DNA from 2 places in the Corynebacterium kalinowskii genome. Region 1 is predicted to be linked to the other one. Evidence: predicted binding sites of a transcription regulator. Region 1 holds the regulator's gene; the other holds the start of a gene.
The links. Region 1 encodes LexA, which represses DNA repair genes until DNA is damaged. Its sites were predicted from a motif close to CGAACANNTGTTCG; they were not measured.
Positions count from the first base shown of each region.

Region 2: CKALI_RS10620 (HNH endonuclease signature motif containing protein) is a predicted target of LexA. The motif match lies at 1,708-1,721, and genes of this name have one in related genera.

Region 1 covers NZ_CP046452.1:1,406,556-1,409,964, reverse strand. The annotation lists gene CKALI_RS06645 (carbohydrate kinase family protein) at 1-395, opposite strand, end outside; gene CKALI_RS06640 (DeoR/GlpR family DNA-binding transcription regulator) at 392-1,171, opposite strand; gene lexA (transcriptional repressor LexA) at 1,381-2,079, opposite strand; gene CKALI_RS06630 (hypothetical protein) at 2,398-2,751, shown strand; gene nrdR (transcriptional regulator NrdR) at 2,850-3,305, shown strand; gene hrpA (ATP-dependent RNA helicase HrpA) at 3,313-3,409, opposite strand, start outside.
Region 2 covers NZ_CP046452.1:2,216,297-2,219,705, reverse strand. The annotation lists gene CKALI_RS10625 (GDP-mannose 4,6-dehydratase) at 1-467, shown strand, start outside; gene CKALI_RS10620 (HNH endonuclease signature motif containing protein) at 418-1,542, opposite strand; gene CKALI_RS10615 (DsbA family protein) at 1,777-2,523, opposite strand; gene CKALI_RS10610 (DUF2304 domain-containing protein) at 2,599-2,949, opposite strand; gene CKALI_RS10605 (glycosyltransferase family 2 protein) at 2,946-3,409, opposite strand, start outside.

The DNA.
Region 1 (3,409 bases):
ACGATCCAGGATGCGTGCTCAGCTTGTGCGACGCAGAGATCGCGGAGCATCGCCAACTCTGTGGTCTTGAGATCCATCGGCGGGTCGACGAACTGGAGCTGCCTGCCGTCTGGAGCGTCAATGAGGTAACGGACGGGAATAGGGCCCGGGACATCCACGAGGTCATACGGGATACCGTTCAAAGAAAGTACGCGAATGAACTGGCTGACTTCCGGCGCAGGGACCAGCAATTTGGTTTCGGCTCCGGCACAGTACAGGGCAGCGGCCATATTAGTTCCTCCGCCGGCTGGCACGACAGCGACATCTGAGAGATTATTCTCATCTGACCACGACACCGGCGCGGAGAGAACCGAGGTGCGAAACAGTTCGGGGGTAGTTGCCACCGTGATAATCATGAAGCGATCACTACCTGGATTTCGCGCTCGCGCAGGGTTTCCACGATTGCCTCCGGCGCATTTGAATCAGTGATAACGACGTCGATGTCGTCGATTCCAGCGAAGCTCACCAGGTAATCGTTACCCAGCTTGGTGGAATCGCAGAGCACGACGACCTGTTGCGCATTGGTAATCATCGCGCGCTTCACAGCGGCTTCTTGGGAATCAGCTGTAGAAAGTCCATGGTCAAGCGTCAGCGCGTTCGTACCTATGAAGGCGACTTCGGCACGCATCAGCGCCAGGGTACGCAATGCTGTGTCGCCAACAACGGCCTGGGTGATAGCGCGCACCGTGCCACCGAGTAGCTGCACTTCGTCGATACCGTGGTTGGCTAGACCCAATGCAATGGACAAGCAGTTGGTGACGATTGACCATTGGCGCGCATTGTGCTGTTCAGCGAGGAGGTCGGCGAACGCGGAAATGGTGGTACCGGCATCAAGAAAGATGCCACCGTTACGATCGGGAAGAAACTCCAAGGCTGCCCGAGCAATGGCCATCTTGGCGTCGGAGGCCGACTTATACCGGGCGTCTAGGCTGAATTCGGTGGTGAGGAAACTTTGCGTAGCAACTGCTCCGCCGTGCACTCGATGGATGATTCCATCTTGGGCAAGAACCGCGAGGTCTCGGCGAACCGTCTCTGCGGTGACATCGAACTTCTGAGCAAGGTCTGTGACGTTCACTCGGCCCTCGATGGCAGTGAGGGACGCGATTTGACGTCGTCGCTCTTCTGCGTACATGTGGACTCCTCGGTAAGCGTGGCCGAACAGCGAAATTATCGCCAGGTGACCTAATCGCATTGGTCGCGTTCGGGGCTTCGATATTCATGAAATGTATTGAATAAATCGAGTCCAGTCTCCCACATGACACCTGTCTGATCGGGCAAACCGGACATAGTGTGGCGAAGAAGGTAGTGAAACTACCCCCGAATGTGGAGCGAGATCCGTAGCTAAAGCTTGCGGAGCACGGAGACCACTTTGCCCATGATCTCTGCTTGCTCACCGGGAATAGGGGAGAAGGAATCGTTGTGGGGTAGTAGCCAAACGCCGGTGGAGTCCTTGTGGAATTCCTTTACGGTAGCTTCTCCGTCGATCATGGCGGCAACGAACTCACCTTGCTCGGCCACCGGCTGGGAACGAACAACCACCCAGTCACCATCCAAAATTCCGGCATCCTTCATTGAAAGTCCGACAACTTGAAGCATGAACAGCTCGCCATCGCCAACAATTTCTGCCGGGAGGGGGAAGTAGTCTTCGATATTTTGCTCGGCAAGAATTGGATTGCCAGCGGCGATGCTGCCTACTACTGGAATGTAATGAGCGGGCACAGCATCGTTTGGGGCATCCTTTGCCTGCTGTTCCTTCTTCCAACCAACCTTAGGTCCAGCCTTAGGTTTGTTCGCGTCCGGCATGATTCGAACGTCTACTGCGCGTGGCTTGTTTGGGTCACGGCGTAGGAACCCCTTCTCCTCGAGCTGGCGGAGTTGATAGGCGACGGACGATGTGGACTGCAGATCGACCGCGTCTCCGATCTCGCGAATGCTAGGCGGATATCCGCGCAGCACAACCGCGTCCCGAATAACTTCCAGGATGCGGCGTTGACGATCAGTGAGCTTTGGAGGTTGATTGCTGCGCTTTGCGGGAGGCATGACAAGTCCTTTGTGGCTATGAGCGAACATCTTCGAACAGATAGAGAGATGTGCTGGCAGTTGATGGCGTTGAAAGTTTCGAATACGGCCGAGTGGTAACAGCCTTGTCCCTATCGTATCAAGCGAACATGCAGGTGTCACGCGCATAAGCGGGTGTGGTGTAGTTTTCTTTCGAAAATATGGGCCAAAGGTAGACATTCGAAAACCAATGTGCTAAAAATCGAACATAGGAACTAAATTCGAACATGAGGGCGAACGAGTGTCCGGTCAGTCGGAAGCGTCTTCTACAGTTCAACTAAATCAACGAAAGGTAACTACATGACCACCATGATCTACCCACGAGGCCAGCGTATTTCTTCCACCCGAACTTCGCAGCGCGGACCACTCGTAACCCCCGTGCCTCCCGCTGCTACCTGGAACGGCGGGCTGGATCAGCGACCGGTTTCGGTACGAACTCATGTGTCCGCAACGCAGTATCGTAAACATCCGGATAAGTCCCTGAAGAGTCCTCGGATGCGCAAACAGCGCTATCGGGATGCGGTCGGACAATTTGCATTAGGTGGCGTTCTTGGACTCACTGCAGTCATAGGAATGCTTGCAGTAAACGGTACCGCCGAGGAAGATGTGGTAGGCCCTACTACGATCAGCGTCGCCACAATGGACGTGAAGTAGTACGAACGAGTGGGCGTAACCGATAGACTAGCAACGCAAGAGACGCGTTCGAATGCGTCGCGCCCACCATTCACACCTTGTACGGAGCCCGAAGACCCGTGTATTGCCCGTTTTGTCACCACACCTCGTCGCGAGTCATCGATTCTCGTGTTTTTGATGCTGGCGCAGCAATTCGCCGACGCCGAGAATGTTCTCAGTGCGAGGGGCGCTTTACAACGGTAGAAAAGGCTGTGCTCCTGGTGATAAAGCGCAATGGTGTCACCGAACCGTTCAGTCGCGAGAAGGTCATTACCGGTGTGCGTCGTGCTTGCCAAGGGCGAGATGTCTCTGACGATGCGCTAAAGCGCCTCGCTCAGGAGGTAGAAGAGACCGTACGCGCCCACGGTAGTAGTCAGATCAATGCCAATGACATCGGCCTAGCTATCCTGGAACCGCTGCGCGAACTGGATGAGGTCGCCTACCTACGATTTGCCTCAGTGTATAAGTCGTTTGAGAGCGCGGACGACTTTGAATCCGAGATTCGCTTGATGCGACGCCGAGCTCGACAACAGTAGGAAACCGTCACCGGAGCTTTGCAATTGCCTTCTCAATTCGTCGAGCTGACACCGGGTGCGCGGTACCAAGCTGTTGGGCAAACAGGCTAACTCTTAATTCCTGC
Region 2 (3,409 bases), 810 kb from region 1:
ATCTCAATACTTTCCGTCACCTATATGGCCTGGATTGTTCTCACATCGCGCCGGCGAACGTCTATGGTCCGCGTCAGGATCCGCACGGCGAGGCCGGGGTGGTTGCGATCTTCTCTCAGCGGTTATTGGCAGGGGAGCCAACGCGCGTATTTGGCGATGGTGGAAACACCCGAGACTATGTGTTTGTCGGTGATGTTGTCCGCGCGTTTTACCTGGCTTCGGGATCTGTTGGGGGCGGGATGCGCTTTAATATCGGTACCTCTGTGGAGACCTCGGATCGCCAGTTGCATAAATTGGTAGCGCAGGCTGCTGGTGCCAAGGATGATCCTGAGTTTGCTCCGGCACGGCTGGGTGATGTGCCGCGTTCGGCGCTGGCCTACCAGCGTGCGAAGGACGTGCTTGGGTGGCAGCCCGAAGTCACCATTGAAGAAGGCGTACGCCGCACCGTGGACTACTTCCGCGGATAGTTTCGCCGGAGTCTACGTCCGGCAGCTTTCTTGGCTGCCGGTGAGTTGTTTTCCGCCATTCCAGCGTGGTCTGACCAGCGACAACCTCGCTGGTCTTTTGCATGTGGGGACCGGATCGGTCATCGCGGTTCATTCTGTGGTGTTTGCGACACATAAGGGCGAGGTTGTCCAGGGCGGTGATTTTGCATTGTGACCACGGGATGACGTGGTGGCCTTCGCACTGACCGGCGGATACATCGCAGCCCGGGTACTGGCACACTAACTGCTCGGCGAGCAAAGCGATGCGCTGCTCAAAGGAAGCACTGCGCTGGCCGGTGATCAACTTCTTTACTGTGCCGGAGCGGGAATGGACGACAATGTAGTCGGTGATGTTGTCTCCCCCAAGTGCTGCAATCTCGAACCAGCTGAGGTGGAAACGGGTAGTGGTGGGGAAGCGGGTGGTCGGATCAAAATCATCGATTTCGGTGATGGACACCGCCAGTGATGCGTGACCGGTGCTGTTCACACGATTACTGCTTGCCCATTGGATCACTTCGGCGAAGGCATCGTGTTGGCGTTGGGTGACGGTGCGGTAATCCCCGTCTTCATTAGTGGTGGTGCTGAAGGCTTGATTCATCAGCGCCTCGAGCAGCGCCCCAGTTTCTGGAGTGGTGTAGCCCGAGAACTTGGCGCCACCGTGCTCGTCAGGTGCGCCGAGCGTGAAGCGTCGTTGCACACGAGCCTGCAGCGGATCAGTGGCCAAGCGTTGGTTTTCTTGCACAACGAGCTCGCGAGCGTACTTCCAGGTCTGCTCAGGTGAGGTGGGCCGGTTGTAGCCGAGAACTTCGGTAGCTGCCTGTTGGTAGATCTCTTCGCGGCGTTCGGAGGCTGGGGAAAGTTGGGTCAGGGCGCGAAGAATCTCATCCTGATGGTCGGCGGTAATGTCTTCTTCCCACTGCGCGTCGGCGCGCCTGAGTAGCGCGCGAACATGGCGGGGATTGAGGCCCGCGCGAGTGAGCGCCTGTAGATCCATGTGGCTGGCAAACTCTGTTTCGAGTCGAGCGAGGGTCTCGCGAATAGCATTCAGCTCGCTCATGGCGGCTTCCAATTCGAATGGTTTTGTGGTGTCGATTGTGACGCCTGCATAGGAAAGCCGGCTATGTATTTCGCGGAGTAGTTGCATGGTTCACCCCCTTGAACTGCTTTAATGCTTTTCTTGGCTTCACCATAGCAACAAGGGTGGACCTGAAACCTGCAAAACAGAACACATGTTCGAATAATGGTTTAAAGAAAACCCCAGCAACTACGCCAGGGGTACAAGAAAGTAAAACTACTGAACGGTAGCTGCCAGCTGTTCCGCGATAGCTGCCTCAAAGGTTTCCCACGGTTGTGCGCCGGAGAGGAACTTCGTGCCGATCAGGAACGCCGGGGTGCCGGAGATACCGATGCCGCTGCCATATTGCTGGGCTTGGGCGATTGCTCCGTCGTACTTGGTCGACTGCGAATCAGCCTTGAATTTCTCCATATCGGGTACTCCCGCGGAAGCCGCAAAGCGCTCGAAATCTGCTTGAACAAAACCAGGATGGCCGTTCTTGGTGGCGGCTTCTGCGAACAATGCAGTCTTGAACTCGTGGAACTTGCCTTGCTCTGCGGCTGCGCGTCCGGCCTTGGCACCGGCCATCGCGTTGGCACCGTTGATAGGGAGGTCGTTCCATTCGATGCGGACCAAGCCCTTGTCCACGTATTCCTTCATGATGGACGGCTCAGTTTGGGTATTGTACCGGGCGCAGAATGGGCATTCGAAGTCGGAGAATTCCGAGATCACCAGGGGAGCGTCGACGGCGCCGATGGCGAACGGGTCCTCGGGATTTCGGCGGTGAATCTTCTCGATATCTTCCTGGGACTTCAGCTCGCCCCTGGGGCCCTGGATCAAGGAATCGTAGGTGCCGTCAGGGCGGGCAGTAGCGGCACGCGCACCGGTGCCCGGCTTCACCTTGGCCAAGTTGGCCTTGATTGCGGTAGCAGAGGATGGGTTGTCAGCGATGAACTGATCCTCCGCCTTATTAAAGCCGATCATGTAGCCCGAGAGGCCAGAAATGGCCACAAGCAGGACAGCAATAACGGCGATCAAACCAATGCGGGAACGCGACACTTAACTCAACTCTTCTTCTGGCTTAACAGCATTTTTCAGTGCGATGGCGCGAGCTAGGCGTGCGTAACGCAGTTCTTGCTCACGGAAACGCACGTAGGACGACAGCGTTGTGAACATGAACGCGACCACCAGGGCGTAAAGCAGCAGATCGGTGCCACGATTGACACCCATCCAGTTGGCGACAACGGTCAGGTCGTCGGGACGCAGCACCGCCCAAATGCAGGCGATAACGAACACCATGAAGCCGAGCTTGACGCCAGCTTTGGCGCGGGCCTTGCGACGGTTTCCCAGGAAGTACACGACGAGGAACGCCGTCGCGAGCAGCAGGATGATCTGGATAACTGTGGTCATGGAAGCTTCCTCGCGAGTAGGCCGTCGGCGAGGATGTTCACGCCGTTAATCAGGGACTGGCCCTTGGACATGGAGTATTCGGTGTAAAGAATATCCACGGACTGCTCGGCTACGCGCCAACCCTTTTCGTCCATGATGGAGACAAATTCGGAGGCGTGGCTCATGCCGTTCATGCGGAGGTTCAAATCCATGGCGGCCTTCTTGTTGAAGACGCGTAGACCGTTGTGGGCGTCGGTAAGCCCGAGGCGGCGGGTGCGTGGGGAGAGCATAACCACGGTCTTGAGCACGATGCGCTTGATCAATGGCACCTGGTCGTCCTCTTTGCGAGGGCGGCCGAAGCGGGTGCCCACGATGATGTCGACCGGCTCGGTGCGCAGGCGCTCGAGCATCGCCACGACGTCTTTGACCTGGTGCTGGCCGTCGGCATCGAAGGTGACGAAGTATTCGGCGCCGGGCTGCA